DNA from 4 places in the Paenibacillus sp. J5 genome. Region 1 is predicted to be linked to each of the others. Evidence: riboswitches for the same ligand, from Rfam matches in the RefSeq annotation. Region 1 holds a riboswitch; each other region holds the start of a gene.

Region 1 (7,488 bases):
CCGCGCCGCAAGGACGCAGGCTATCCGCTTAGGACGATGATTCGTCCAGTCAGCCTGAAGGGGACGCTGCATTATCAATTTGAGTATCACGAGCAAAGCAAGGTGACACATGACAATCTGCTGCCGCAGGAGGCCGCCCGCAGAGCGGCAGAGCTGCTGGAGCAAAGCTATCGGCAAGCGCTGTTCAAGACCAGTGAGGCGGATGTGCAGCTTCTGCTTAGCAAGAAGGGAAAGGCTGCGCTTCTGCGCAAGCCTGCAACAACATCGGCTAAGCAGCTTCCTCTTGAGCATAACCGGAAGAAGCGTTATGTGCTGGAGGAGGGGACGCCCGTCCGCTTCCTGATTGAATTGGGCATTATGACAAGCGATGGGAGGGTTCATGCTAAGAAGCAGGATAAGTTCCGGCAGATTAACCGGTTTCTGGAGATCGTATCCGATGTGCTGCCTCATCTGCCGACGGACAGGCAACTGACGATTGTTGACTTTGGATGCGGCAAGTCGTATCTGACCTTTGCGCTGTATCATTTGCTGGTGCATATTCATCAGCTCGACATCCGCATTGTCGGTCTGGATCTGAAGGCGGATGTTATCTCGCTATGCTCCAGTCTGGCTGAGCGGCTCGGCTACAGCGGATTGGAATTCAAGCATGGCGATATTGCAGAGTATGAAGGGCACGCGCAGGTTGATATGGTCGTTACGCTTCATGCTTGCGATACGGCAACGGATGCGGCTCTAATCAAGGCGGTACACTGGGATGCATCCGTCATTCTGTCTGTGCCATGCTGCCAGCATGAGCTGTATGGTCAGATTGAGAGCGAGACGATGACTCCCCTACTGTCGCACGGCTTGCTGAAGGAGCGATTCGCTGCGCTGGCAACGGATGCCCTGCGCACTCAGTTGCTTGAGGTGGTAGGGTACAAAACTCAGGTGCTGGAGTTTATTGATCCGGAGCACACGCCGAAAAATCTGATGATTCGGGCATTCAAGTCACCCGGCGCTGACCGCCGCAGCAAGTGGGAGGAATATGTTCGGTTTCGCGACAGCATTCAGGCATCGCCCTATATGGAGAGGCATCTTGGCGACCGTCTGCCTAAGCTCTAGCCAAGGGGGCCTTTCGAGTACAGGTCATAATGAGCGGGACGCATCTGAATAAGCCCGGACCATTAAAATATAAGAAAGTTACTAAAAAAAATGGTGGCAATACAGCTATACTTCTGTCCATCATTTTTGTAATATGTTAGAATAGCAACAAGCATTACAAAGTAATGCAGGTTTTAGTCCCAGAGTAATAAGAGATTATGTTGAATGGGTGAAACGTGTGGGACTTGAAGTATGGTCGGAGTTACTCTTTTTTGTCATTCTGTTTGTAATGTTTGCCATCATATTTCTGCTAAATACCATCACAGTTCTACATAAGGTCTACCTGGTCTTTCATTTCCTTATGATGCTGTGGCCAATCAGCCAATTCGCAGTTTCGACAACGGAAAATCCTATGATGCAGCTCGTTTATTTGAAGATTTCTTTTGTCGGCCTGTCCCTGCTTGGACTGGGGTGGCTGATTTTTGTATTTTATTTAAGCGGGCAGTCCTATCTGGTGACGAGAAAAACACTCTTCTGGTTCAGTGTGCCCGGTATGCTATCGGCGGCGGGGGTGCTATTCAATCCGGGTGGCTGGTTTGTTCAAGCGATTGATGGAGCATTCAGGCAGCGGCAGTATGGGCCGCTCTTCTGGTTCACTATGTTTTCATTGCTGCTGTATGTGATGGTATCGCTCTATCACTTGTATATCTCTTCCCGCACAGCGAAGACGGCAAGGCAACGGCTGCAGTTCGGGATGGCTGCTGTCGGCATGATGATCATATGTGTGTTCGCTTGTGCCGATATTGTAGTCAATGTGCTCATGGAGGAGAAGTTCACTCAGGTTAACGGCCTGACTTCATGGGGAATCGTTCTCTGCGGGCTATACTTTCTCATTGCTATCCAGGGCTACAAGGTGTTCCACGTAGTACAGTTGGATCAGAAAGATGTGTTTGACAGCATGAGCACAGGAATCATCGTGCTGGATGAGCATGGAATTGTAGTAGACATCAACTCGGTGCTCAGGCCGTTGTTCAATCTGCGACCAGGCGATATTTTGGATATGTCCCGCTTCTTGGCGCCCTTGCATATTGTCGGGAATATGGACGTATTTCTGTCAAAGTACGAGCAGCGCAGCCCGGAGGGAGCGCAGGTCGAGATTACGCTGGGCAATGATACGCATATGTCCATCTATACAGCGCCGATATTCGATTCGAACACGCTGTTGCTCGGCCGGATTATTACCTTTCAGGATATTACGGAGCTTCGTCGTCAGGTAGACGTTACACAACGTCAGAATGAGGTGCTGCTGGAGCGCAACCGGGCGTTGATATTAATGCAGGACGAGCTATATAAAACGAACCAAATGCTGGAGCAAATGGCGGTAACAGATAGCTTGACCGGCTGCTACAACCGACGCTATCTGATGCAGCAACTGGAGCATGAAGTGATGACGAACATGAGATACCAGATTCCATTTGCGATCTTTCTGTTTGATATCGACCTGTTCAAAAATGTCAATGACCGATTCGGGCATATTATCGGCGATGAGGTGTTGTCCAGCACGGCTGCGGTTGTCAAGAAGGCGCTGCGCCGGACGGATATTTTAGCCCGCTATGGCGGGGAGGAGTTCTCTGTTTATCTGCCCCATACCAATCAAGAGCAGGCGATGCTGCTTGCACAGCGCGTGAAGGAGGCCGTGGAATTCAATATTATTCAACCTGGACAAGGCAATCAACCGATCGGAGTGACGATCAGTCTTGGCATGCTGGCTATCGACAAGGGAGGACGCATCTCTGTTGATAATCCGAAGGCGTATCTGAGGGAGCTGTTCTCTGAAGCTGATGCGGCCTTATATGAAGCAAAGAACGGTGGACGAAATCGGATCGTCTCCATGTATAGAAAAGCATGAGACGTGCAGTCTCTTGCAGCGAGCAGCCTTTGAAGGGGGAGCTGAAGGTCTGCTTGCCAGTTGAATGAGGCGCCGCTACAAGTCCAATGCCAGTTGCAGGCTGAGGAGAGCTTGGGCTTGTTACCGCCTGCTTGCCACTAATGTGAGCCCGCAGCCTGTATGCCAGGTTGTAGGCCTTTCTTAATCCAGCATCGAAAAGGGCGATAACAATGAGAAGAGTGAATATCGGGTCAGTCCGGTCGGGAGAACGGCTGGCCAAACCAGTTCTGCGGGAGAACGGACACGTTCTGCTAGGTCTGGGGGTGGAATTAAATGATCGCTTTATCGATCGACTTCGTGATATGGGGGTCGATTATGTATTCATTGAGGATCATGTAACGGATGACATTATGCCGGAGGAGGTTATTCGCGAGGAGACGCGCAAAAATGCAGTGGATTCTGTGTATAAGACGATGAATTCCATTATGGATAACCCGGCGACCAAGGGAAGAGCTGTGGCTCCAGAGCTTGGACGCACCTTTCGCAATGTGTTCGGGCAAATCCTGCAGGATCTTATGGGGCGTCGAGAGGTACTGGTCAATCTGGAATCGATTCATACCAGTGATGCGTACCTGTTTCAGCATTCTGTTAATGTCGCTGTACTGGCGGGTATTATCGGACTCGCCAAAGGCTATAACCGCAATCAGCTTGAGGATCTGGGCATCGGGGCGTTGTTGTTCGATGTGGGCATGACCCAGGTGCCGCAGGAGCTGCTGAAGAAGAAGGCAGCGCTCACGAAAGAGGAAATGCAGGTCGTGCAAAAGCACACAGTCGAGGGCTTTAATCTGCTTCGCCACCAGTATGATCTATCGCTGCTGTCGGCACACTGCGCGCTACAGCATCATGAGCGCTATGACGGGACAGGCTATCCGCGAGGCTTGAAGAAGGACGAGATTCATGAGTATGCCCAGATTGTCGCCATTGCAGATGTGTATGACGCGCTGACATCGCCGCGTCCACATCGCCCGCGCTATACGCCGTCCGAGGCGATCGAATATTTATTTGCTGCAGGTAATTCATACTTTGACGTCAATCTGATTCGCCTGTTTTGCAAGCATATCTCGATTTATCCGATTGCAACGACCATACAGCTTAATTCGGGTCAGATCGGAGTCGTCAGTGCAAATGATTCATTGGCTGTCCACCGCCCGACAGTGCGCATTATTCAGGAGGCGGATGGGACGAAGGTGAAGGAGCCGTATGAGATTGATCTGAAGGACAGTCTCCATCTGATGATCTCCAAGGTTCTCTAGTACGTGCAGCCGACAAGGGTCGGTAATGAATTATACGAAAAAGGCAAACTTGTCTAAAGGCAAGGACGCAAAGCTATAGGGTCTAAGGTTCGTTATAAGCCGCACAATATCGGGCAACAATGCTGGTAAGTGTAGTTTATAATTCAATGCGCAGGTACGCTGTGGAAGCAGCTTCGATGCGCTTGCGGCAGCAATGTCGGAATGATTGGCAGCCTGGCTACCGTAACATTATGCATAGATTCCCGTACTGGTACGGGTGGCCAGGCAGCTACCGCAAGGTAAGCTGTTTTTTGCGTTATGGTGTGAGTGATGTGCCGGAGCATGACAATCAGCTATTAATTTATTGGCGCGCGATGTGCTTGCTGCCTTGCTGCCGGTCTGGAGGAAGATAGGATGATTAAAAGCGGAGTTTCCCAAGCTGTCGGCATGCTGCTGCTTGTCGCTCTTCTGGCAGGAGCCTGGAGGGACGGCTTGTACTTCGATGCGGATTATTATGGATTTGCGGCCTCGCTTCAGCTATCCGCAGCGTGCTTGCTCGTCTTCAGCATCGCAACGGGCAGTGTCAGCCCATGGGGCGGAAGGTCTTGTCCACGGCTGCGACGCAGTATTCCGCCATGGGAGAGGCTGCTTGCAGGCTGGCCATTTCTGTTATCCATCGCTTATCTGCTGCATCTGGCTCAAGAGCCGGTATCCATGCAGCATACGATCTCGGAGGCGCTGCGCTGGGCAAGCAGCGGCGCCTGGCTCCTGCTGACCTGCTATGCGGTCTCGTGTAGGGGCGGCAGGCTTGGCCTGCTGCTGGCGCTTCAGCTTACCGGAGGGGCAATCGTCTGGACGGGTCTTGGGAGCTGGCTTGGGTGGCTCCACCTTCCGAAGGCACTGCTAGGCAGTGGCAATGCACAGATCTCTGCGCTTGGGTATCGACTGGCGGGCTTGTTTCAGTACCCGAACATGCTGGCCGTTGTGCTGGGCAGTTTCTTCGTATGGTATCTGCTGCAGCTTGTACGCCCGCTGCCAAGCGGATGGCATGGCAATAGACGCCTCCCAGCGCGACTGCAGGTACTGCTCCCGGCGCTGCTGCTAGCGCCGACACAGGCAGCGCTGCTGCTGACCGAATCGCGCGGCGCCTGGCTCATCACCGCCCTCGGCTGGCTATGCACGCTGCTCGTAATGCGCGGAGGCGAACGCGCTGCCTTGCTGCGTTGCTCAGCGGGCTCGCTGCTCTGCGCGGTGCTGCTCTGCCGCGTGCTGGTGCAGCAGAGCCCCGCTGTGCAGGGGCACGTCGCACCGCCTGCGGTCAGCGCGCTCGTCATTGCGCTGGCGCTGGGTGGCGCCGCGTTGCTGCTGGCACTGCGCCAACCGCTGCGCCAGCAGCCGCGCAGCGGCCGCCGCGTGCTCGCCAGCAGCGCTTGGAGCTGGGGCGCGCTCGCCGCAGTGGTCGGCTCAGCGCTCTGGCTGCTGCCGCAGGCGCTGGGCGGGCGTCTTGGCAGCGGCCAATATGAGACAGCCGGCGCGCGGCGGCTGCTCTATGAGGATGCGCTGCGGCTCTGGCGCGAATCACCGTGGCTAGGCTTCGGCGGCGGTGCCTGGCGTGTGCAGTTCGAGCGCATCCAGCAGCAGCCCTATGTCGGCAGCAGAGTGCACAGCGCTTATCTGGACATCCTGCTCGATCTTGGCGCAGTTGGTCTGGCGCTGCTGGCGGTAGCCCTGCTCCTTAGTCTCATCGCGGTGAGCCGCCGCTCCGCCTTCATCTGGACGCTGCCGCCGCTGGTGCTGTTGGCGCATGGCGCGATCGATTTGGACAATGCCTTCGGCTTCTACTGGATGCTGCTGCTGGCTTATCTCGCCCTGTATATGCTTCCGCAGGAGGCCGCAGGCGGCAGTGGACAAGTCCAATCGCGGGTGAATAATACGCTAATAGTTGAGGAAAGGCCGATAGGCGTGGGCGACCCGGTATGCCTGCCTCCAACTCCAGCCTGCCCATCCCGTGAACGCAAGCGCTCTGAAAGGGAAGCTTGGGATTCCGGGCCGGGTGTCGCTTCTGCTGTGGATGAAGAGGCTGGCGTGCATCGTTCTGGCAGGTGGAGGCGGCTCGCTAAGCGAACGGGTCTGGCCGTGCTGGCGTTAGGGCTGCTCCTGGGCGCGGGGATCGCGCTCCGTCTGCATCTGGCGCAGGCGGCTTATGAGGAGGCCAGCCGTCTGCCGCTCTCGCAGCGGCAGGAGCCGCTGGAGCGCTCCCTGAGGCTGAATCCCTACGAGCAGCAGAGTCGGCTGGCACTCGCGCCGCTGCTTGCGCCGTCTGCCCGCCTTGAGCTGCTTGAGGATGGCCTGCGATACTCGCCACAATCGTCCGACCTGCTATGGGAGCTGGGGATAGGCCATGCGGAATCGGGCGCCTGGGAGCAGGCAGCGCACTACATGGAGCTGGCGTTGCAGCGCGATCGTTATAATAAGGAACGGCAGACGAGGGCTGTTATCGAGATGGAGAAGCTGGCTCGACAGCTCGCCATGGAAGAGAAGCAGCAGGAGTCCGGCTATGCCGCCTCTGCAGCGCTTGCCTTGTATGCGCGCTATGAGCAGCTCGCACGCGAGCTGGCGGAACGTTCACATACTGCCAATGACCGGCGGTTTGAGCTGACGCTACTGGCTCAGCAATATGCGGAATATAGCAGGGGGCTGCTGCAGGGAGCCAAGTAATGCCCATGCGCCATCCGTCCAATCCAAAGCTGCATCCACCGAATAGGATGTATGAAAGCGATAGGGAGGAGAGGGAATCATGGCAGTTGCAAGGGTAAGACCGCCGCTCAAGGATAAGGCGGGAGCCAAGGGAGGCATCCCGCGCCGTGTCAAGCCGATCGCCAAGTCGAACCAGACCGGCCCGACTCTGAGCCGTCTGACGGTGCTGTGGGTGCAAACGAACGGGGTGCCATTTGATACGACGGGATTTTTTGCAAGAATATATAGCGGAGGGACGCTTGTTCAGACGGCTTCCTTTGACCGTTATGGCGTCGTCCGATTCAGCAGCATTCCGACGTTGACCAACCGCAATTTCGTTATTCGTGTATTCAGCTCGGCAGGCGTACAGTTCCGCGAGCGGTCGATTCCTGCGGGCGTAGAGGCCTTTGCGATTATCGGCTAAGGCTTCGCTTGCCCCATAGCAGCCCCATCATCTGACCACACTACCTCACAGACAGCTCCAAAAACCTG
Region 2 (7,488 bases), on a different contig from region 1:
TTCGGCAGCGTCAGCGTGCCCGGCAAGGCCATGGAGCCATCGCCAAGCTTGATCTCCTGTTGGGTATAATTGCCCTTATCATAATCGGGCTTCTGATACTTGCTTGGCACCGATGGCACGAGATTGAAATCATCCACCAGCCCGTCCTTACTGACACGGATCGTGAAGACAAAGGCTGTCTTGGCCGACTTGTACGTAATGGCCGTATTGGTGTGCACGCTATTGCTGGTAGTCTCGCGCCCAAGCTCCTGCTCCGGCTTGCCCAGATATTGCTCGAAGCCGCTCCACATGACGCCGAGCTGCTGGGCCGAGCCGATGGCTTGCTTCATCGCAGGACTTAAAACGGCATAGGCTGAGTCGGCATCGCCTGCCAGCAGCGCGGCAGCCAGCCGGGACGCGGCGTCCTGCTGCCCGGCCTCGTTAAAGGCGCGGGCGAGCAGATCGGCCGGAATATGGGTCTGATGCTTCACAACGTGCAAGGGCTGCCCAATCTCGAAGGGCTGTCCATTCAGTTGGGCTCTGCCCTCGGCGACGAATAGCACTAGCTTGCTGTCTCCCAGTGTGACTGTTGCGGTACGCGTAGCTTCATCCCAGGTGACCGTTGCTCCGATCTGCGCGGCTGCAGGTCGCAGTGGAATGCCCTGAGCTGCAGATGAAGCCGCAGCCGCAGTGTTCAAGATGGGAGCAGCGCCGAAGGCGGGGGCGGATGCAGTCAGCAGAGCTACAGCGAGCGACAATGCTGCGGTCTTGCGCAGCATGCGGGAATAGTTGTTCATTATGGAACTCCTCTCCAAATTAACTTATACGTAGTACGTTTGAACGAGCATAAAGTTCCACATTAAAAAGCCTAAACTTTAAATAACGAAGTCTGCTCCTGCAGGAGCGAGGAGCTCTGCTTCAAATTCTGAGACAGCTCGCTCAGCTCATTGGATGCGTGCAATTGTCGGCTGGCGAGCTCACTCATGGTGTTCATCTTCCCATTCACATCTGTAGAAGTCGATACCAGATTATCTACGGATTGGACGATCAGGTTCATGCCGCGGCTAATCTCTCCGATGGCAGCAGAGATGTCTGTCATCTGTTCGGACAGAATCCCCGACTGCGCCTCTAACTGCTCAAAGGTTGAGCTAGCGTGCTCGCCAGCCTCCCTCGTCTGCAAAATGACTGCGTTGAAGGCGGACATCCGCTGGGCGCTTTGCTCCAAATCCTGCCGGGTCAGATGCAGCTCGGCGGATATATTGCGAGCAATCTCGTCCGTCTGGGTAGACAGCTTGCGAATCTCCTCGGCGACGACTGCAAAGCCGCGCCCGTGCTCGCCAGCTCGCGCCGACTCAATCGAAGCGTTGAGCGAGAGGAGATTGGTTTGCTGGTTAATATCCTGTATGCCGGTCAGGAAGCTGCTAATTTGCCCATACCGTTCCTGTGTCGTGCGGAAGGAGGCGATCAGAGAGGCAAACTGCTCGATCGTCTCATGTACCTGTGTCATCACCGTATTCATCCGCTGCAGGCCGGTCTGCGCCGATTGGCGCATCTGCTGCATATCCTCGTTAATCTGTTGGCTGGAGGCGTCGATCTGCTGAGAGCTTGCGGACACCTGCTCCGTAATGGAGGAGATGGAGGCTGTCTCGTCATGCTGGGATTGAAGCAGCGTCTGGCTGTGGTCGACCCCGTCCTTGACCTCCTCGGACATATTCTTGTTCTGCTTCGATTGCCCATCCATCGCTTCCGAGATACGCAGCACCTCCTGACTGACATGATGAGTAGACCGGACCGTCTGGCGCAGATTATTCCCCATCTCCTGCAGCATCTGGTCGATGGCGCCAAATTCATTGTTCCGGGAATAGCTGTCGGCATAGGTGAAGTCGTTGTCCTTGTAAGCATTGATTCGCCGCGTGATGCTGCGCAGGCCGCGCCGGATGTTCATAGCCACCCGGTATGACATCAGGAAAGGCAGGATGGCAAGGACAATAATGTTGACAATGATGACGACAGTCGTCATGTCCACCCGGTCGGACAGCGCCTGCTTCGTAACGGCTATATCATTCGTGAAGCGCTCGTCCAGCTTTTCTGTAGAATACTGCAGCATCACGGTATAGGTTTGCAGCAGACTCTGCAGCAGATCACGCTTATCGAATTCACTCATATTGGTGTCGATCTTCTCATGAATGCTGACCAGATTATTGTAAGCCATCTGAATGACGTTGATCTGCCCAGAGTATTTATGCATCCCGTCTTCAGCGATGAACTGCTCGTCCAGCGCCTGGAAGTCCTGCGCTAGATTATCCAGCTTCTTGGGAATCGCCTCAAGCGTCTGTTGTATGTAGGCTTCGCGGGAGTTGTCCGATTCGGGGCCGGAACCGGTGCCGTGAATCAGAGACACCATATACAGCATCGTCTGGAGCATGCTGTTGCTAATCTCGCGATAGCCGCCCTCCCGCTCCGCCAGCAGGTTGGTTACCTCAATATCGTCTGAAACCACCCGATTGAGCGTAGTGATGGTGATGCCGGATGCGATGTTGACCACGGTGATGATGCTCACGACGACAATCAATTGCTTGACGATGCCGCCACTGAACATGAGGGAAACGCGGGGAAGCTTGAACTTGCTGAATGTTGCGGTGTTAACTTTCATTTTCTCCACTCCTTCGATGAACCCCGAGGAAAGGACAGACATGCAAAAAAGCCACCCGGAAAAGGATAGCTATGCGTCAATCTCGCACTCGGCAGCCTGGCGACCGTAGCAGCATTCCCCTTAGGCCCATGGCTTTGCGTACATGCCTTTCGACATGCTTGCCCTTTTCAGTTCAAGATATGTTCTCTATATGCCCAACGGTACGTCGACCTGAGCCTGTCCGCTCCTGTCTCTGCTGACCCCGTCTCCTTGCCGTTCTGGCTGAATGTCTGGTTCTTGCGAACGATCCAGGTAGGCACCTAGTCAGCAATACATAGATTATACGAGAGTGTGCAAATTTTGTAAATAGATGTCGGATCATGGCAGGTTTTCGCGCTCGCCTGACGGCTAGGGCTCAGGGGAGAGCCAGCCTCTCAGACCTTGCCTAGTGAACCCTAGCTGAGGCTCCCCTGTAGCATCACGCAGCAGCTAGTACCCCGAATTCTCTCCCATCAGGCTATCCAGCATATCATGATGCACGCGCTGCAGCGGCTTCTCGGCAGGGCCTTCAATGACCTCCCCCGTATACGAAAATCTGGAGCCGTGGCAGGGACAATCCCACGTGCGGTCACCGGCATTCCAGTTCACCTCGCAACCGACATGAGTACAGGTCGTGTCGACGATGTGGAGCTGGCCTTGCGGGTCTCTGTATGCCCCTTTGCGTTCACCATTCAGGGTGATAACAGCGCCTTGATCGTTGGACAGGGCGCCAATGCTCGTATCCGGCATCTCCAGCTTGCCTTTGACCAGATGCTTGAGCACATTGAAATTCTCGACGAAAAACCGCTTCAGACTGGGATCTGCATAGAAGCGGGACGGCGAATACATCGCGATATACGGATTATCCTTGCCGAGGACGATGTCCTTCAGCACATGCGCGGCGGCTGTGCCATTGGTCATTCCCCATTTTCGGTATCCTGTTGCAATCAGAATGTCGGGACGGGAGGCGGTAATCGCTCCCACATAAGGCATCTTGTCCAATGTAATCAAGTCCTGGGTCGACCATTGATACTCGATGCGATCCAGTCCCAGCACTTCCTCGCCGAACGCCTCTAGCGCCTTGTAATGCTCACGGGTATCCTTGCCTTGTCCCGCCTTGTGGTCGTCTCCGCCAATAAGCACGAGGCTTTCCCCATCTGCCGAGACCGACCGCAATGACCGACTGGGCTGATCTACGCATAGGTACATTCCCCCTGGGAATTGCGTTGTGGTCTTGCAGGCAAGCACATAGGAACGGCTAGCGTACATGCGGGCAGAATACAAGCCCATCCCCTCGTAAAAAGGAAAATGCGAGCAGGCGATTACACGTTTTGCGGTTATTTTATGCCCATCCCGTGTCAGCACTGCCGTCTCGCCTCCGTCCTCCTGGACGTTGACGGCAACCGTATGCTCATAGATGTGCGCCCCCGCCTTCCGCAGAGCATCAACCAGGTGAGCCAGATATTTCAATGGATGGAATTGCGCTTGCCCTGTCATGCGGAGTGCGCTGGTGATGCCGATCGGGAATGGAATGCGATCCACCAGCTCACCGGCGATGCTCAGGGTGGTATACGCTCGATATTCCTTCTCCATCTTGCGGGCCGACTGTTCTGTCGTTGCATACAGATAGGCATCCTGCTCGCTGTAATCGCACTCGATCCGGTGCTTCCCGATCATATCACGTATATGCCCCATCGCTTCAGCATTCGCTTCATAGTAGAGTCTAGCCGTCGTCTGTCCAAAGTGCTGGATGAATTCATCGTAAATGAGGTGATGCTGGGCGGTTATTTTGGCTGTCGTATGTCCTGTCGTGCCATTCAACAACCGGTCGGCTTCGATTAAGGCGACCTTCAACCCTTCCTGAACGAGCAGGTAAGCCGTTGTGATTCCAGTGATGCCCCCGCCGACGATGACGACATCCGCCTTCTCATCCTTCCGCAGCGCTTCGAATGCGGGCAGACTCTCCGTCTCCCGCCAGTACGGCTCCAACAATGACATGCAGATCCCTCCATTAATCGTTTCATTCTTACTATAATTTACAATTAACGGAGTATTAAACAGATTGGACAATAAATAATGTGGCACGGCGGCATCATCCTGGAGCTTCACCGATGCAGCTTGAAGCGTCATCAGCGGCCAACATGAAAAAACAGACGGAGCCGGATGGTTTCCGGCACCAGTCTGTTCTTCGGTTATTTCGGGAGGCGGCATCCTCGCGCAGCTTATGGGGAAGCGGACAGTAGCTGGCCCGCTTCGTTCTTCCAGCGCTCAACATAGCTGCCGGTGGCCCACTGCATCATGATGATCGATTCGTTATCCTTGAGCTTCAGGGTAAGCGCCGGCTTATCGGCAAGCGCCCAGCCATTGAGATAGAAGGCGACCGCATCGTTGGTTACGACAGCCACGGTCTCACCTGCGGGGGAGGAATAAGCATCGGTAGCCTTGGGCACACGTTCCCAGATTTCCTCCCACGGGGCGCTCAGCCGGTCGAAGGATGCGACCTTCTCTGGCGGAGCGGCAGATAGCTCCCGCAGTTGCATTTCATTCGTTCCCTCGACTAGCGCTTGTGCTGTCCAGCGTCCCGGCTTCCGCACCAGCGTCCACTGGCGGGGGCTGAGACCTATGATCCGGTCCGCGGAGAAGAAGTCGGTCAGCGGAATATTCAGCTCGGAGGCTGCGGCGAAGGCCAGCGTGCGGTTTACTGCGAGCTGTTCGATATTTTTGATCCAGACGTAGGAGCGCGCGCCAGCTCCTCCAGATCGGCTCTCCACCTGCTGTTCTACAGCCACATACCGGTTGCCCGCAAATGAGAGTCTCTCCATCGTGAGCGTGTCCAGTTGAGCGATATTGGAGGTCAGCTTGCTCTTGACATCGCCTGGACTCTGCTCCAGGCGCTTCGACTCTGAGGACTGCTTACCTGCCGGGGCAGCGGATAGAATCTGAACCTCCTTGCCGCCATGCGACTTCTTCTCGGTGTCAATCTCCCAGAAGCCCATCTTGTACGGCATCAATATTCCCTCACTGCTGGAGATTTCCTTCAGCTCCCCGTTGTCAGGCGCAACGAGTACGGTGCGGTACTCGCTATACGGGTAATGATCGCTATCTCCAGTGTGGTCAGACCGCAGGCCGATCAGCAGCGCTGACTTGAAGACCGGCTGCTGGTCAGGCACGCTGCCATCAGGGGTGACTCGCGCAGCGTTCCCCAGCTTCGGCTGCTCCGCCAGGGGGGAGCCCGGTTGGCCAGACCCAGCGTCAGGCAGCCCATTCGTCAGCACCAGGAGCAACACGAGCGCCACAGCGGCCACTCCGCCCAGAAGCGGTGCGCGCAGCCAGGTGCGCGAGCGCCGCGGCTGCTGCTCCTCCAGTTCGCTGACGCGTCGCAATATGGTTTCCTGTAGAGCTTTATCAAAACCACGATGCTTCAAAGGAGGGGCTTCAAGCGGTTTAAGCTTATCTTTATCGCTCGGATGCATGATGGTGTCGCTCCTTTATTTGGGATAGTTTCGTGCGTGCATGATGTAATCTGGACTTGACCGTGCCCTCGCTGACCTGAAGCACCTCGGCAATCTCCTTGAGAGACAGTTGGTTGTGCGCATACAGGATCATGGCCTCGCGGTTTTTGGGCGGAAGCTGCAGCACCATATCCCACATCTCGCTGGTGGCCTCGGTCTGCAGCGCTTCCTGCTCGGCGGACAATCCGGTCTTCGAATCGCTTGCGAAGTAATCCACGAGCGTAATTCTGCGGAAGTAGGCAGAGCGCTTATAGTCCAGCACCGTATTGCGGGTAATCGTAAGCAGCCATGTTTTGATGGAGGCCTCGCTGCGGAAGGTGAAGAGGTTTTTGAATACCTTGATAAATACCTCCTGTGTAATATCGTCGGCAACCTCCCATTTGCGGGTCATGCTGTAGGCGTAGTTCCAGACATCCTTGCCGTAGGCGGTCATCAGCTCGTTAAGAATCTCGGTCTTGTCTTCACTATCGTTCAGCGCTTTTAAGTAATCAAATTGGGTATCGGAACTCAACACGGCCACCTCTATCTATAGACGATGTATTCGTCTTCTCGGTTCAATTATGAAGAATGAAATGGAGCGTACCTCTGGCAATGCCGCTTGCCCCTGTACTGATTATAGGCTAACAGGCAGCAAATTCAAAATAAGGAAGGAGGCGTTCCATCCATCTTCGAGAGGCGCCAAGCTACTGAAGCATGAAGCGGTATACCTCCATGGCGCGCGCCCGAGATGCCTTCAAGTCAACGATTGCATCGGGCCTGGGAAGATGAATCTCACGGTCAGACAAGTGGCCAAGCTCGGGCAGCCAGCGGCGGATGTAGTGGCCATGCGGGTCATGGGCGGCAGATTGAGAGCTTGGGTTCATAATGCGGAAGTAGGGAGCCGCATCGTAGCCAAGGGAGGAGCTCCACAGCCAGCCCCCGCGGTTGAGGATATGGTCGTAATCCGACAACTGCAAGCGGAAATACTGTTCCCCAAGTGTAAAGGGACAGAGCAGGTTCTTCGTCAGAAACATCGCCGTCACCATGCGGAGACGATTAGGCATCTCGCCCGTCTGATTTAGCTGCGCCATAGCGGCATCGATGATCGGGATGCCTGTCCTGCCTTGCGACCAGGCAGCAAAGTGCGTCTCCTGCAGTGCGGAGAAGTCATACTGCTGCTCTATTGTGAAAAATCGCTCATTATGAATCGCCTGATACAGATAAAAATCACGCCATGCCAATTGGCGAATCCACGCTTCTCCGCCAGGCTGCAGAGACGCTGCCTCATAGGCCTCGCGGACGGAGAGAGCCCCGCTGTTCACATAGCGGGAGATGCCGCTAGTGCCT
Region 3 (7,488 bases), 170 kb from region 1:
TTGTGAATGCACTGGGCTTTTGGACCTTCTTCTTCGGCGGCGTGCTGCTGAATGTGAGCTGGTTCACAGGTGGAGCGCCTGATGCCGGCTGGACATCCTATGTGCCGCTGGCATCGACGACGTATAGCCAGAATCATGGTGTAGACTACTACGTGCTCGGCTTGCAGATTTCCGGTATCGGCTCGCTGATCGGTGGAATCAACTTCCTGGTTACCATCATCAACATGCGCGCGCCAGGTATGAGCTTCATGCGGATGCCGATGTTTACATGGACTGCATTTATTACATCTGCGCTCATCCTGTTCGCTTTCCCGGCTCTGACTGTCGGTTTGGCGGCACTGATGTTCGACCGTCTGTTCAGCGCCAACTTCTTTGAAGTGGCGAATGGCGGTAACGTCGTTCTGTGGGAGCATATTTTCTGGATCTTCGGACATCCTGAGGTTTACATTCTGATCTTGCCTGCGTTCGGCATTATCTCGGAAGTAATCAGCACGTTCGCTCGCAAGCGGCTGTTTGGTTACAGCTCGATGGTGTTTGCAACGATGCTGATTGGCTTCCTGGGCTTCATGGTGTGGGCTCACCACATGTTCACCACTGGCCTTGGTCCAATCGCCAACTCGTTGTTCTCGATTGCGACGATGCTGATCGCCGTGCCTACAGGCATCAAGATTTTTAACTGGCTCTTCACCATGTGGGGCGGCTCGATCCGCTTCACGGCAGCCAACCTGTTCGCCGTCGGCTTTGTTCCGACGTTCGTAATGGGCGGCGTAACAGGCGTTATGCTTGCTGCTGCGCCTGCTGACTTCCAGTACCATGACTCGTACTTCGTCGTTGCTCACTTCCACTACGTCATCGTAGGTGGTCTGGTATTGGGTATTTTCGCGGGTCTGCACTACTGGTGGCCTAAGATGTTTGGACGCATGCTGAATGAAGGACTCGGCAAACTGACGTTCTGGACCTTCTTTATCGGCTTCCATCTGACCTTCTTCGTACAGCATTTCCTGGGCTTGCTGGGGATGCCGCGTCGTATCTATACGTATCAGGACGGCCTGGATTTGAACCTGATGAACCTGATCAGTACAGTTGGCGCGATCTTGATGGGAATTGGAACAATTGTGTTCCTGGTCAACGTTGTTGTTACTTGGGCTAAGCCTAAGAATGCGGCTAATGATCCATGGGAAGACGGACGTACATTGGAGTGGTCGATTCCTTCGCCGGCTCCAGAGTACAACTTCGTGCAAACCCCGCTTGTACGCGGCTATGACGCACTGTGGAAAGAAAAAATGGACGGTAACAAGGGCATGACGCCTGCTGAACCGATTGGTCCGATTCATATGCCATCGCCATCGATTCTGCCTTTTGTGATGTCGCTGGGTCTGTTCGTTACCGGACTTGGCTTAATGTACAATTTTGTATTTGCAGGCATTGGCTTGCTCATTACATTCGGATGTATGTTCCTCAGATCGGTGTTTGATGATCACGGGTTCCATATTGAGCCGGAAGAACTGCAAGACAAGGGGGTAAAAGCATGAGTGCACATACGCATGTAGACGGTCAGCTTCCGCATGAGCCGGAGAAAGCCACCCTTGAAGGACGCAATAAAGTTCTTGGCTTCTGGCTATTCCTTGGCGGAGAGACGGTGTTGTTCGGCACCCTGTTCGCAGCGTTTCTGGCGCTGCGCAATCAGGTAGGCGACGGCAACCCGACATCGCAAGAATTGTTCGATCTTGGGCTCGTCGGATTGGCAACTTTCATCCTGCTTACATCGAGCTTGACGAGCGTATTCTCCATTCAGGCGATGCACAAAAATCAAGTGAAGCCCATGCTGATCTGGCTGGCGGTTACCGTACTGCTGGGCGCAAGCTTCCTCGGTCTTGAAATTTATGAATTTTTCCATTATGTGCATATGGGGCATGGATATACAACGAGCGCATTCAGTTCCTCGTTCTATACGCTCGTTGGTTTCCACGGCGCTCACGTTGCATTCGGTGTAACCTGGATTACGATTCTGATCTTCCAGGTTTTGAAGAAGGGTTTGAATACCGTAACGGCTCCGAAGCTATATGTTGCCGGCATGTACTGGCACTTTATCGACGTCGTATGGGTATTCATCTTCACCGTAGTTTACCTGATGGGAAAGGTGGCGTAACTCATGGCGGGAAACCACTCTACTTCCGAGCATCAGGGCGGACGGCATAAAGTCGAAGGCCCTCAGAAGCATATTATTGCTTATATATTCTCCCTGGTGTTGACTCTCCTTGCATTCACAATGGTAGCAGCAGGCGAGATCAATACTATGTTCACGTACATTTTGCTGCTAGTTATGGCTGGCATTCAGGTCTATATCCAGATGGCATTCTGGATGCACATGAAGGACCGTGGCCATATGTATGCTACAGTGGGAATTTTAACAGGTGTGTTTGTTGTATTTACGATGGTAGTTATGGCTGAATATTGGGTTTGGTGGTAATATCGAGCCTGATTAGGCGGAGATGGGCGGTCGCGATGTAGTGACCGCTCTTTCTTCATTTTTAACATGGAGGAGGTAATCCGAAGTGCTGGGGTTGCAGTACTTTTCCTTTGAAGACTTGTGGAGTCCAGTGGTGCTCTTCGTATGCGCCGCGCTAACGATCCTGTACTTTTATATCATCGGCCCGTGGAGGGAGAGACATTATCCGCTCGAGGCGAAGGTATCCGCAAAGTCGAAAATGTGGTTCGTGTTGGGGATCACCTTGTATTATCTGTGCCAGGGCGGGCCATTGGAGCTGCTGGGTCATTTGACCTTTACCTTCCATATGACGAATATGTCGATTACGTATCTGATTGTACCTCCGCTCATTTTGCTGGGTATTCCGGCATTTGTCTGGAGGCACGTGTTCTCTGCAAGCTTCTGGAGGCCTTTTAGATGGATGATGCACCCCTTGCTGACGCTGGTGCTGTTCAACATGTTGTTCTCGATCTATCATGTACCGGTTGTGCATGATTATGTAATGGTTCATTTCACCATACATCGAATCTATTACTTGGGCATGTTGATCGCTGCCTTTATGATGTGGTGGCAAATTGTATGTCCGGTAAAGGAATGGGCACGTCTTACGGATGTGAAGAAGATGGGCTATGTGTTTGCGAATGGTGTTCTGCTGACACCAGCCTGCGCCTTGATTATCTTCTCCGGTTCGCCTTTATTTGCCATGTACAATGATCCTGAAATATGGGCCAATGCGATGGGCTACTGTGTGTCGGGCGACACCAGTCTGCTGCTGGCGCAATTCCAAGGACCAGAGTTTTTTAATTTTATGCCTGCGCTGGAGGATCAGCAGCTCGGGGGCATTGTGATGAAATTTGTGCAGGAATTTATGTACGGTATTATTCTGGCTTACGTGTTCTATCATTGGTACCGTCGCGAGCATTCCGATTCCAATGATGATGTGCCGACTCCTGAACCGGCGGGCAGCTAGGTCCAGTCAGGGGTATGAAAGGCATAGTTTGCAAAATAGCCGTCACTTGGGCGGCTTTTTTGTATCTATGCGATGAAATTGAGTGCTGAAGGGTGAGTTACACTTTGGATCAAAAAGTGCATTAAACGACATCTTACGACATTTAATTAAATCTATTGACATATTGAACCAATATATAGTATAAAATAAATAGTGTTTAAGAACTATTAATAGGGCAAACTTAGTGAAAATTAAGGGCGCAAAGCCACGGGCCTAAAGTATGATATTACTACGGCAGCCGGGTTGCACAAGTGATGCATATCTCCTATGCGTACTGTTTGCCCTTGCGTAAAGTAGGGCCTTTTTGTATTTTTCCATTTCGGTTTATGTTGTGCAAGAAGGCGTTCATTTCTGTTCGTGCATGATTGGTAAATTAGTCTTATTAGGGGATGTGTAGAACGCATGGCTTTAAGTATGGAGTATTATCAGGCAGTATCAAGGGTAGGTTCCAATGTGTTATCAGGCTATCTGGGGATGTCCGTCTCGACCTTGGAGCTGCGAGAGCAGGTTCAGCTTAGCACAGATCCTGATGTCTCGGTGAAGATCGAGATGTTGGGGCAACTGGATGGCCGCATCATCTGCGCCATGAATGAAGAGACGGCCAAGCAGATCGTCGGGCGTATGTTTGGTGGAATGGAGATTCAGCAGTTGGACGAGATGGGCTGGAGCGCTATTATGGAATTCGGCAATTGGTTTGTGAGTGGAATCGCAACCGAGTTCTCTAATCAAGGGTTGGATGTGAATATTTCGCATCCGAGCGTTGACCAGCAGCAGGAGAAGGCGTCCCTGGATCACTTTGTTGTGACGCCGCTGGAGAGCGAGTATGGTGTGATTGATATTTATTCAAAACTTGTAATCAAATCAGCTTAGAATAGGAGAGGTCAACTCAGGATGGCAAGAGTAATGGTCGTGGATGACGCTGCTTTTATGCGGATGATGATTAAGCAAATATTGACGGAATCCGGGCATGAGGTCGTTGCCGAGGCAGTGAATGGTCTGGAGGCTATTCAAAAGTATAAGGAAAATATGCCTGATATTGTGACGATGGATATTACGATGCCGGAGCTAGACGGTGTAGAAGCAGTAAAAGAAATCCGCCAAGTCCATTCCAAGGCCAAAATTATTATGTGTTCGGCAATGGGGCAACAGCAGATGGTTGTGAGTGCTATTCAGGCAGGGGCAGCCGATTTTATCGTGAAGCCATTCCAAAAGGACAGGGTGCTCGAGGCCGTACATAAGGCGCTAGGTTGATTTCTATTGCCTACATATAGATGAGAATAGCTTGTTCATGAAATCTCCCTCTGGGGAGATTTTTTGCTTTTTCGGCCGTGTGGCTTGTGCTGCAGGACATTCTGCAACAAATAGTTGACACGGGGGAGACATAGTCATTATACTGTGTATATCAATATATACAGTATAACACTGAATCCAGGAGGGTCTATGAAACATTGGCGCGGGGCAATACATCTGTTGCGCTTTGAGTTGAAGCGCGATTGGCCGTCCTTTATATTCAACATTCTATTCTACACCTATCTGGCGATTATCCTTACACCGTTCGTAGATGAGTCAACGGTCTATTATCAACGATTGAGCTGGATGGTCAATTTTCTTTATCTGTCGCTGCTTCCTTGTATGGGCTTCGCGTTGAATCGCACGATATTCCGCTACTGGCAGGATGACCTCTATAGCCGTAAGGTGGCCATGTGGCGAACGATGCCGATTGCAATCGGGGAGATTGTATGGGCAAGACTGCTTCATCTGAAGTTGATGACGGGTATAGGCATCCTCTACTACTTCGGCTTGCACTATGTGGCGCTGGATCAGCTATGGAATACGGTACCCCATCCTGTAGTTTACATGGGACAGGTCATCGTATGGTATGCTTATGCGCTCGCTATGGGTGTTACGCTTGTATACTGGGAGATCTGTTATTCTGGCAAAACCTTTGTCATCATCTCTTTTGTATATACGTTAATCTTTGTGGGCATAGCAGTGATGCTGCAGAGGATGGGGATAGATGTAAACACCTTTATAATGGGGCAGATGAACGGAAGCGGGTGGTGGATCATGCTGCTGGCTTCAGTAGTGGTGGCCGCTGCTGCTATCGTAAGCGGGGCTGCCTTAATGACGGCGAAGCTCAAGAAGCGGCCCGTTCGATGAGGAAGGAGACGAGGTGATGCTGTGTGGATTCCTATTCAGATTAATGAGATGAGCGCGGAACCGCTCTACCACCAGATTACGGTGCAGCTCCGCGCATTAATTGTCAGCGGGCAACTGGAGGAAGGCACCTTGCTGCCATCGATCCGGGAGCTGGCACAGCAGCTCAAGTGCAGCATCATTACGATCCGCCGCGTCTATCAGGATCTGGAGGTACAGGGGCTGCTGCGCACCCGGCAAGGCACTGGCACTTATGTTGCCCGAGTAGATGAGCAGGAGCGAAGCAGGCATAGGCTGCAATCTGTCGTGACGGCATTCGAAGCGGCGGTAGATGCTGCGCTGCGTGTGCAATGCACATCGGAGGAGATGGAAACGATATTGCGAGAGGTCATTGCAGCGCGGCAGAGCAAGCCGACAGAGGGGAGGGAAGCGGATAGATGACGGATACGATTATTCAGTTGGAGCAAGTTGTACTGGAGCGGGAGCACTTCCGGCTGGGACCGCTCCAGTTGGAGATTCCCAAGGGGTATATCTCAGCAATAGTGGGGCCCAATGGTTCGGGCAAAAGCTCGACCTTCCAGTTGCTGCTGCGTCAGATCATGCCAGATAGCGGTACGATTACGCTGCTCGGTGAGCGTGTGGACGATGAGAGAGGCGAGCTTGCAGCGAAGAAGAAAATCGGTTATCTGCCGGAGGAGGCCAGCAGCCAGGAGAACTGGATGCGCGGCAAGGATAAGGCTGACTTTGTCCGCTACTGGTATCCGAGCTGGAATGTAAATCGTTACAACGAGCTGCTGCGTCTGTTCGAGGTCAATGACAATATGAAGCTTGGCAAGCTATCCAAGGGCTTGCGCCGCAAGCTGGATCTGGCGATTACACTGGCGCACAGTCCAGAGCTGCTGCTGCTGGATGAGCCCTCCTCGGGTCTTGACCCGATCTCCTGGAAGAAAATGCTCCATGTGCTGCAGCAGTATATGGAGGAGGACAATCGGACGATTGTGATGGCGACCCACATTATGGATGAGGTCAAGCGGCTGGCAGATTACATTATATTTATGGCGAACGGGCGCTTGCTGGGCGTCTATGAGAAGGATGAGCTGCTGGGCAATTGGCATGCCTTCTTCCTCAAGGAGCAGGATGCAAGTGAGCTCAGACTTAGGCAACTGCCTGGGATGGAGAGGCTGGAGGCAGTAGGCGGCGGCTTCCTGCGAGTCATATCGAGCGAGGCCAGAGCGGCCGAGCAGTGGTTGATCGCGGAGGGCTGGAGCATTAACGGTCAGCAGCCGCTGGAGATGGACGACATCTTAGAGGTTCTGATGGCGATAAGCGGTTAAGCCCGTAATACAATCTAAGCAGCGCTGCCATGGCAGAGGAAGCTTGGGCGATAATCTATAACTAAAGGAAGTGTATAAGATGAAGCCACTAGTGCTGGAGCAGGTGTCAAAGCAATATGGGGAGAAGACGGCCGTCAACCGGATGAATCTGGAGGTAGAGGCTGGTGAAATCTATGGTCTGCTGGGAGCGAACGGAGCGGGCAAGACGACGACGATGCGGATGGTGCTTGGTCTTATCTATCCAGACTCCGGTTCCATTCGCTACCACGGCAAGCCGTACAGTCAGGAACAACTCCGTATGCTCGGCTACCTGCCGGAGGAGCGGGGGATGTATCCTAAGGTGAAGATTAGCGATCAAGTGATCTATCTCGCGCAGCTTCGTGGCATGACGCGCAAGGATGCAGATCGCAGCCTTAGAAGCTGGCTGGAGAGGTTCAACATTACAGAATACTACAATATGAAGGTAGAGGAGCTGTCGAAGGGCAACCAGCAGAAGATTC
Region 4 (7,488 bases), on a different contig from region 1:
GCAATTGTACAGTGTGTAGGTCTGCTTGCGGAACGTCTTGAGCTTGTCTCCTCCAGTCAACAGCACCCTTAGAGATGGCAGCTCACGCTCCATGAATTGCTCACAGAACTGTGTAGGCAAAAATCCGATCGTAATGTCCTGCTCCACACAATATCGCTGGAGCTCCCCGGCATCCAGCCGCAGCTCCTCCGGCAGGAGGTGAATCGCAGCGCCAACGAGCAGATAAGGGAAGATCTCCCATACCGAAGCATCAAAGCCAAAGCCCGCATACTTGATCGCGCGATCCTGGTCGCTTACTTCAAATTCTCTCTGATGCCAGGTACAGAGATTGATGAGCGAACGATGCTCAACCATGACCCCCTTCGGCCTGCCTGTTGAACCTGAGGTATAGATCACATAGGCAAGATCATCCGGCTGTGCCTGCCTGTCCAGCAGATCATCCGCACCCTGCCGAGCTTCGTTCTCCCAAGTGACCGTCCCCTGAGTGGCTGCCCCTGCCTGCACAGCCTCGGCCGCGCATAGAATCTCCCCATCGAACCCGGACAAGCCGTCCCTCGGCATTCCAGGCTCGATGACACACAGCCGTGTACCGCTATCCTGCAGCATGTAAGCGATACGATCGGCAGGATACGCCGGATCAATCGGAAGATACGCCGCCCCCGTCTTCAAGATCGCCAGTACGCCCGTCAGCATCTCCAGTGAAGGCGAGGCCATAATTCCGACGATCTGTCCCGGCTCGGCTCCTCTGCGCCGCAGTTGCCATGCCAGGCATTCCGCCCGCTCATTCAGCTCCTGGTAGGTTAGCCGTTCTCCCCGGCATACTGCTGCCGTAAGATGCGGCGCACGCGCCACCTGCTCCTCGAAGAGTGCATGTACGGTCGTATCGGACGGATACGCCATATCCGTCGAGTTCCAACTGGCAAGCAGCTCACACTCCTCCGCCGTCAGTAGCTCCACATGTCCAAGCGGAAGCTGTGGCGTATGCAGCCACGCCATGATCACATGGCGCAGATGCCCTGCCAGGCGGTGGATAAATGGCTGTGCAAAAAAGGCTGGCGCATATAGCACTTCCAGCTTCCCATCATCATATTGAATAATCAGATCGTATCGATGCTTCAGCTCTTCCGCAGGCACGCCCTTTCCCAGCAGCAGTCCCGTATTCAAGCTAGGCATCTCCCCTCCCAGGCCACATAGCTCTGTGGTCTCCTTCAGGGATAGAGCCGAACGCTCCCTGTCTGCAAGCTCAGCATGAGCCTGCAGCATATGGGTATGTATCGGCGCATTAGCATCTGTATGTATAATAAATGGAACCGTATGTTCTGCCGAACGAATGACTGCAAAAGCCGTCTGCTCCATTCGCAAGTATCTGCTCAGCAGTGCGCTCCAGGCACCACATAAGAGCGATTCATTATTTACCCCTCCCCATTCACAAGCCTCGTGAAGCTGCGCTTTATCCTCCATGAGCCATGAGTCTATGGACTCATGCTTCCATTGCTTATCCTGTGATGCAGCCGAATATAGCCTCAAAATCGAAGGCTCCCCCAGCAAGTCAAGCTCATTTGTCCATTTCGTCCGGTTCCATGCCTTTGCTTCCAACTGGTTCATTTTCATTGCTCCTTTTGAGTGTGTATGAGAGTAGAAGAATGAAAGCAAAAAAATAACTCTACTTGCCGAAAGTAGAGTTACATTTTAAGAAAATGAAGCATTCTTAAGTTCGGCAACTGGCTGGCATAGCGTTCCCGCTGTAGCCCCTGTAGCTTTGCGTCACTACCTTTCGATAGGTTTGCCCTATTCAGTTGTCACATAAAACCATCATATGAGTTACAAGTCCTAATATATCATAGTTGATATAAAAATACATGCATGATTTTGTGAAATTTCGTATACAAAATAGTATAAAAGTAAGTATGTAAAAGCAAAGTTATAGCTAATTATGACTTTTGTCATAGAAAAACATCAATAAACCTTGACCGATATTAGGAGTAAACCTATTAGGGGCCAAGGTTGAATCGTGTCAAAAAAGTGGACTAGCGGGCGTTCTTAATAATGCCCTTCGCTGTCGCAGCCGTAATCCACTTAGGGAATTCATTCAATAACTGATCGTACAGTTGCTCATCCGATACGTTCTCTATATCGTGCAACTGGAAGAAGCCTGCGTTGTCTACGATCCGCCCCTTCATCGTATCTAATTCCTTCAATACTTTAAAATTAGAGGTTCCGATTCCAACAAACTGCCAGAATACAGGCTGGACCGCCGAATTGGCTATGACCTTCCGAATTCTCTTGTCCACTCCACCGTCATTAATAAAAATAATGAAGACCGGGGTATCCCCAGGTTCCTCATCGATATATTTGCGAAGCACATCCTCCATAACGAGCGGCTCGTTATTGCTCCTGAACTTGGAGATCGCCGGGTTATCCAGCACCTCTCTGTTCACATAGCCTGGGAAGTCATGCTCCGTTACCGAAGGCAAGCGGCTGAACTCCGAATCATAGACCCAGACATCCAGTGTCGCATTATCATCAAACTTGCAGGCAACCGCCAGAATGCGTTCCACAACCTGTTGGACGGTTCCCTTCCTGTATAGCTGTATCATTGAGCCTGAGATGTCCAGGACGAGACCTACCCGTGCGACCACGCCGCTCAGTTGCTTCTTTTCTAGTGTAATCTGCACCAGTCGCTTGCGCAGATCAATCGGCGTCTGAGGCGGAGCCTCTTCCTTCAGGGGAACAGGAGTCTCCACCGCTGCTGCTGCTGCAGGCTCTTGACTGCTGCTCTCTTCGACCTCCAGTCCGAAGCTTCTGCATAATGCTTCCAGTCCACCGTAGTAACCGCTCCCGATCGCGTTGAATTTCCATTCTCCGTTGTGCCTGTACAATTCCCCTGCCACGACAGCCGTTTCCTTGGTCAACTCGGCTCCGTATTCATAGCGGTACAGCTCGGCTCTGGTCTGCCCATCTCGGATACTCACATATAGGCCGGACACATCTTGCATCGTATAGCCCAACTGCTCTGCTTCATGAATCGTGACCGTGAAGGCAATCGCTTCAATCTGACTGTCTACACGATCCAGCCATACTGCGATCTGCTCCTTCCCTCCGCGATCGGCATCCGCTGTGTGGTGGACGGAACCGCCCCGTTCCTCAGGATTGCCATAGAAGATAAAATGCTCATCCTGCTCACATCGTCTGCTTGCAGACAGCATGAATGCCGCCGCATCAATGTCCATCGTCTCTTTACCGACCTGCCAGCCAAAGCATATCAGAATGGACGATAATCGTCGCCCCTTCGTAATATCTACCTTCTGTCCCTTGAGCAGCTTCATCGATGTGCCGCCTCCCTATAATAACTAGTCCATCATGGATGAGTCGATCAACCTTCCCTCTGCCGCAGCGCCTCATACAGCAGCACCGTAGTCGCCATAGCAACATTGAGCGATTCGGCCTTGCCGCGCATCGGGATGCGCACGGTCTCGTCCACCAGACGCTCAGCCTCGGGCGACAGTCCCTTCGACTCATTGCCCATGACGAGCCAGGTTGGACCTGTCCAGTCGCAGCCATAGCAGGAGTGCTGTGCCTGCAGACTCGTGCCCAGCAGCCGCATGCCGCGGCGCTTGCCCTCAGGCAACAGCTCTCCCAGATCAGCATGAAGCACAGGCAGATGATACAGCGAGCCCATCGTAGAGCGCACCGTCTTCGGATTGTAGAGGTCGGCGCAGCCTGCCCCCAGCACCACAGCACTCGCACCGACCGCGTCCGCGCTGCGAATGATCGTGCCAACATTTCCCGGATCGCTCACCCCGTCGAGCACGACGACGAGCGCCTGCGAATCATATAAGGTCTCGGTCGAATAGCTCCGCTTGGCTACGACAGCAAATACAGGCGGCGGTGTGGAGGTGCCCGTACATTTGGCCAGGATGGTCGGCACAGCGCTCACCCATTCGCCAGCAGCCGACGACACCGCATCGTCTCTCAGCTCGGCAGGGATGCCTCTCTCCTCATCGAATACGATGCATTCGATCTCGGCACCCGATGCCGCCGCCTCCTGAATCAGATGAACGCCCTCAATGATATACCGGGCGCTGCGATCACGGTGCTTCTTCTCCAGCAGCGCAGCCCACTGCTTGACCTTTGCATTTTGTACGGATGTAATTCGTGTAATCGGTGTATTCATCTATGATCAGCCTTCCGAATAAGCCAGCTCCAGGCTCTTGAGATCTTTATTTTTCCCGACGACCACCAGAATATCTTCCGGTTGAATCAGATCATCGGCATTGGGCGAGATATTCATGGCGGTGCCCTTCTTGATGGCCATGACGTTGCAGCCGAACCTGGCCCGCAGGTTGAGTCCCTTCAAGCTCTTCCCAATCATCCCCTCGGTCGCGAGAATCTCGGCAATACTGTGATCCTCCGACAGCTCGATAAAATCAAGGATGTTCGGCGAGATGAGATGATGCGCGAGCCGCAGCCCCATATCCCGCTCTGGATAGATGATTTTGTCTGCGCCAATCTTATGGAGCACCTTGCCATGCAGCTCATTTTGCGCCTTCACGATGATCCGGGCTACGCCCATATCCTTCAAGATCAGCGTCGTCAATATACTTGCTTGAATGTCCTGTCCAATCGCGACGACAACCACATCAAAGTTGCGAATGCCCAGCGAGCGCATCGCTTCCTCATCGGTTGAATCGGCTGTGACGGCATACGTTACGATGCTCACAATATCCTGGATACGATGCTCGTCCGAATCAATCGCCAGCACCTGAAATCCCATCTCCGAGAGCGACCGGGCAACACTGGAGCCGAATCGTCCCATCCCGATCACTGCAAACTGCTTTTTGCTCACCTGGCCTCACCCGCTCCTTCCTCTTGTGACCATCAACATTATACCAATATTTTAACCCAGCCTCCAGCCGCAACGCTTGATGCCCTGGCTTATGCAAGGCTGCACCAAGCATGAAATCAAGCCATTGCGGTTATATTAAGCGGGACAATTAAAGATGGAGGGATAATTGCATGATGAATCTGGATCTGCGGCAAGCGATCGTTCAACGTGTGCAGCAAAAATCGGATGAGGAGCTGACGGACGTCATCGAAAGCTCAATCGGCAACGATGAACGCACATTGCCTGGACTCGGTGTATTGTTCGAGATCATCTGGCAAGGCCTCGACCCGAATACACAGCACTCGCTCGTTCAGACACTGCAACGCCAGTTACAGACTCAAGGCAGTCAGCAGCCTACCTGATCAAGTCGCCCGAAAGTAGGTATTGCTCTCATACACCGTCGTTCCGTTGACCAAGGTACGCCGTACCATCGGATAGCCGTCGAAGGTCTCGACCAGGATCAGATCAGCCTTTTTGCCAAGCTCCAGTGAACCGACTAGCCGATCAACGCCCAGTGCCTGGGCTGGCTTGAGCGTAGCCATCGCAGTGGCTGCAGCCAGCCCTTGCTCTGTGCCTGCTCTCTCCAGCAGCACAGCTAGCTTGAATACGGCCGCCAGCATCGCAGCGGGATGATAGTCTGAGCATAATACATTCGCTGCTCCGGCAGTAATGGCAGCAGCGGCGCTCATATTTTTATCGTGAGACCCGCCGCGCACCACATTCGGTGCACCTACGCACACATACAGTCCTCGGCTTGTCGCATGTCGCGCAGTTTCCAGATTCATCGGAAATTCGGAGATATTAACACCGAACCGGATGAACTGATCCACGCGCTCCGCGCTGTCATCATCATGAGAGGCCACAGAGATGCCGCGCTCAGCAGCCAGCCTGCCCAGCGCCTCCAGATGCCGCCAGTCCACCTGACGCTGACGCTCCAGCAGATCCGTCACGATCTCCTTCACTTCATATACGTCCACACCCTGATTTTTCATCACATAACGCTCAAATGATCCCTCTTCTTTATACTGCCCTTGACCCGGCGAATGATCCATGAACGACAGATAGTCGATCTTGCCCTCCTGAATATACCGTTCCACGATCGGCAGCCCATCCAGATGGGCGACCTCGTATCGCAGATGAATGCCATGACGGATCATCGCACGGCGGCTGCGGTAAGCATGAATCAGCTCCACCATCTCTGTCAGCAGATGATCCCCGCGCAGACTTAGACCAACGCCAAGAGACAGCGAGTGATACATCGATGTAATGCCATGCACCGGCAGCTTGCGTTCAAATTCGATCAGCGACATCTTCAGCGGAAACAGAGTGTTCGGCCGCGGCTGCACCTCTTTCTCGATGGCATCGCAATGAATGTCGATCAAGCCTGGCAGCACATAGCTGCCCGCCGCATCGATGACCTCGCCCGTACCCGCCCGCAGCGCCTCGGCCGCCAGCTCTCGCTGCTGCGCCCTGTCCTGATCCGCCTCAGCAATGAGCGTTATCATGCCGTCCTCCAGCACAACATCCGCCTCGACCACTCGGTCTGGCAGCACGACCTGACCATTCTGAACCCAACGTCTGCTCATTTCACTCCTCCTGTTCTGCTCCTCATTCAAGGCTGCTTGCACCCGCTTTCCTGACAATATAATGTTATTTTACCCTGTTCCGAGGGAGGAGTACAATGCAAGCAGTACAGATGCCGACAAGTCTTGCGGTCTTCACAAAATAAAGAGCCTGTCCTGCACTCCATAACAGGAGATGCAGGCAGGCCTTCGTCTAGATTGTTATTTCTTCTTCCATACCGTGCCGTCAGCGAATACGACTTTGGTGACGGTTACGTTCTTGATCGTGGTCGTGTTGTCATACAAATAGAGATCTATCGTCCGGGTGGCTGTCCATCCTGGTTCCACCTCGTCATTCGTTGATTGTCCGAGCACTTTGTTCGATCCAACTCCGCTGCGCTTTACTGCTCTTCCTTTGGCATCATAGCAATAAAATTCCGCCTCGAAGCCAACAATGGTCTTTTCCGTTAGATTCGTCAGCTCAATATGCGCTACAGGGTAATTTGAATATTGATCAAGTTGAACATAGGTCTTGTCCACACGCAACGGGACGTTTTTATTCTTCTTCAGCTCCGCCTGCCGGTTAGCTCTGCGCTCCGCCTCATATCGATCTAACCATACAAGAAACTCATCTATGAGTTTCCCTGAATTAAAATGCTCATACACTCTGTCATAGCTTGGAATAACGTATAGCTCCGGATCATCATCCTCATATAGCTGTTGATCCCAGATCGCCGCAGAGTTCAATGCTCTTCCTAGAAAAACATACGTGACTCCTTCAATCTCAATGACCTCGCTAGGTCTGGCGGTAGCGAACTCCAATACGACTTTTTTGCCAGGCAAACTATCCACAGCGTAAAACTTTGTGGAAAATTCGCCATCCAACATCAGTAACAAATCATAGCCTAGCGTAATCGGGCGTTTCCCTGTATTTTTCACATAAGTGTTCGTAATCTCCAGAGGCAAGCCGGTGTAGTAAGGCCCCTTCTCCTCTGCTACGGTCTGGATGCGGATTGCAGTGCTATCTGCCTTCATCGAGGC

What was found. A riboswitch is a leader RNA that binds a small molecule or an ion and turns the genes downstream of it on or off. The one in region 1 is predicted to bind cyclic di-GMP.
Region 2: another riboswitch for cyclic di-GMP. It lies ahead of ACY1JZ_RS19620 (methyl-accepting chemotaxis protein); the one in region 1 lies ahead of ACY1JZ_RS08910 (O-antigen ligase family protein).
Region 3: another riboswitch for cyclic di-GMP. It lies ahead of ACY1JZ_RS08170 (chemotaxis protein CheX); the one in region 1 lies ahead of ACY1JZ_RS08910 (O-antigen ligase family protein).
Region 4: another riboswitch for cyclic di-GMP. It lies ahead of ACY1JZ_RS14090 (non-ribosomal peptide synthetase); the one in region 1 lies ahead of ACY1JZ_RS08910 (O-antigen ligase family protein).

What each region holds. Positions count from the first base shown of each region.
Region 1 covers NZ_JBUEDD010000004.1:321,459-328,946, forward strand. Annotated here, with positions in the region: gene ACY1JZ_RS08895 (class I SAM-dependent methyltransferase) at 1-1,101, shown strand, start outside; gene ACY1JZ_RS08900 (histidine kinase N-terminal 7TM domain-containing diguanylate cyclase) at 1,319-2,989, shown strand; gene ACY1JZ_RS08905 (HD-GYP domain-containing protein) at 3,199-4,281, shown strand; cyclic di-GMP riboswitch class I at 4,314-4,506, shown strand; gene ACY1JZ_RS08910 (O-antigen ligase family protein) at 4,675-6,978, shown strand; gene ACY1JZ_RS08915 (hypothetical protein) at 7,058-7,420, shown strand.
Region 2 covers NZ_JBUEDD010000011.1:61,553-69,040, reverse strand. Annotated here, with positions in the region: gene ACY1JZ_RS19625 (alpha/beta hydrolase family protein) at 1-776, opposite strand, end outside; gene ACY1JZ_RS19620 (methyl-accepting chemotaxis protein) at 848-2,632, opposite strand; cyclic di-GMP riboswitch class I at 2,720-2,805, opposite strand; gene ACY1JZ_RS19615 (FAD-dependent oxidoreductase) at 3,101-4,648, opposite strand; gene ACY1JZ_RS19610 (hypothetical protein) at 4,873-6,033, opposite strand; gene ACY1JZ_RS19605 (RNA polymerase sigma factor) at 6,107-6,673, opposite strand; gene ACY1JZ_RS19600 (cryptochrome/photolyase family protein) at 6,846-7,488, opposite strand, start outside.
Region 3 covers NZ_JBUEDD010000004.1:155,650-163,137, forward strand. Annotated here, with positions in the region: gene ctaD (cytochrome c oxidase subunit I) at 1-1,532, shown strand, start outside; gene ACY1JZ_RS08155 (cytochrome (ubi)quinol oxidase subunit III) at 1,529-2,149, shown strand; gene ACY1JZ_RS08160 (cytochrome C oxidase subunit IV family protein) at 2,153-2,470, shown strand; gene ctaG (cytochrome c oxidase assembly factor CtaG) at 2,556-3,458, shown strand; cyclic di-GMP riboswitch class I at 3,662-3,748, shown strand; gene ACY1JZ_RS08170 (chemotaxis protein CheX) at 3,900-4,367, shown strand; gene ACY1JZ_RS08175 (response regulator) at 4,389-4,748, shown strand; gene ACY1JZ_RS08180 (hypothetical protein) at 4,938-5,657, shown strand; gene ACY1JZ_RS08185 (GntR family transcriptional regulator) at 5,679-6,095, shown strand; gene ACY1JZ_RS08190 (ABC transporter ATP-binding protein) at 6,092-6,988, shown strand; gene ACY1JZ_RS08195 (ABC transporter ATP-binding protein) at 7,068-7,488, shown strand, end outside.
Region 4 covers NZ_JBUEDD010000007.1:9,737-17,224, reverse strand. Annotated here, with positions in the region: gene ACY1JZ_RS14090 (non-ribosomal peptide synthetase) at 1-1,605, opposite strand, end outside; cyclic di-GMP riboswitch class I at 1,714-1,798, opposite strand; gene ACY1JZ_RS14085 (vWA domain-containing protein) at 2,028-2,726, opposite strand; partial or broken gene ACY1JZ_RS14080 (TerD family protein) at 2,808-3,326, opposite strand; gene ACY1JZ_RS14075 (TrmH family RNA methyltransferase) at 3,374-4,174, opposite strand; gene ACY1JZ_RS14070 (potassium channel family protein) at 4,181-4,846, opposite strand; gene sspI (small acid-soluble spore protein SspI) at 5,017-5,247, shown strand; gene ACY1JZ_RS14060 (alpha-D-ribose 1-methylphosphonate 5-triphosphate diphosphatase) at 5,248-6,471, opposite strand; gene ACY1JZ_RS14055 (stalk domain-containing protein) at 6,670-7,488, opposite strand, start outside.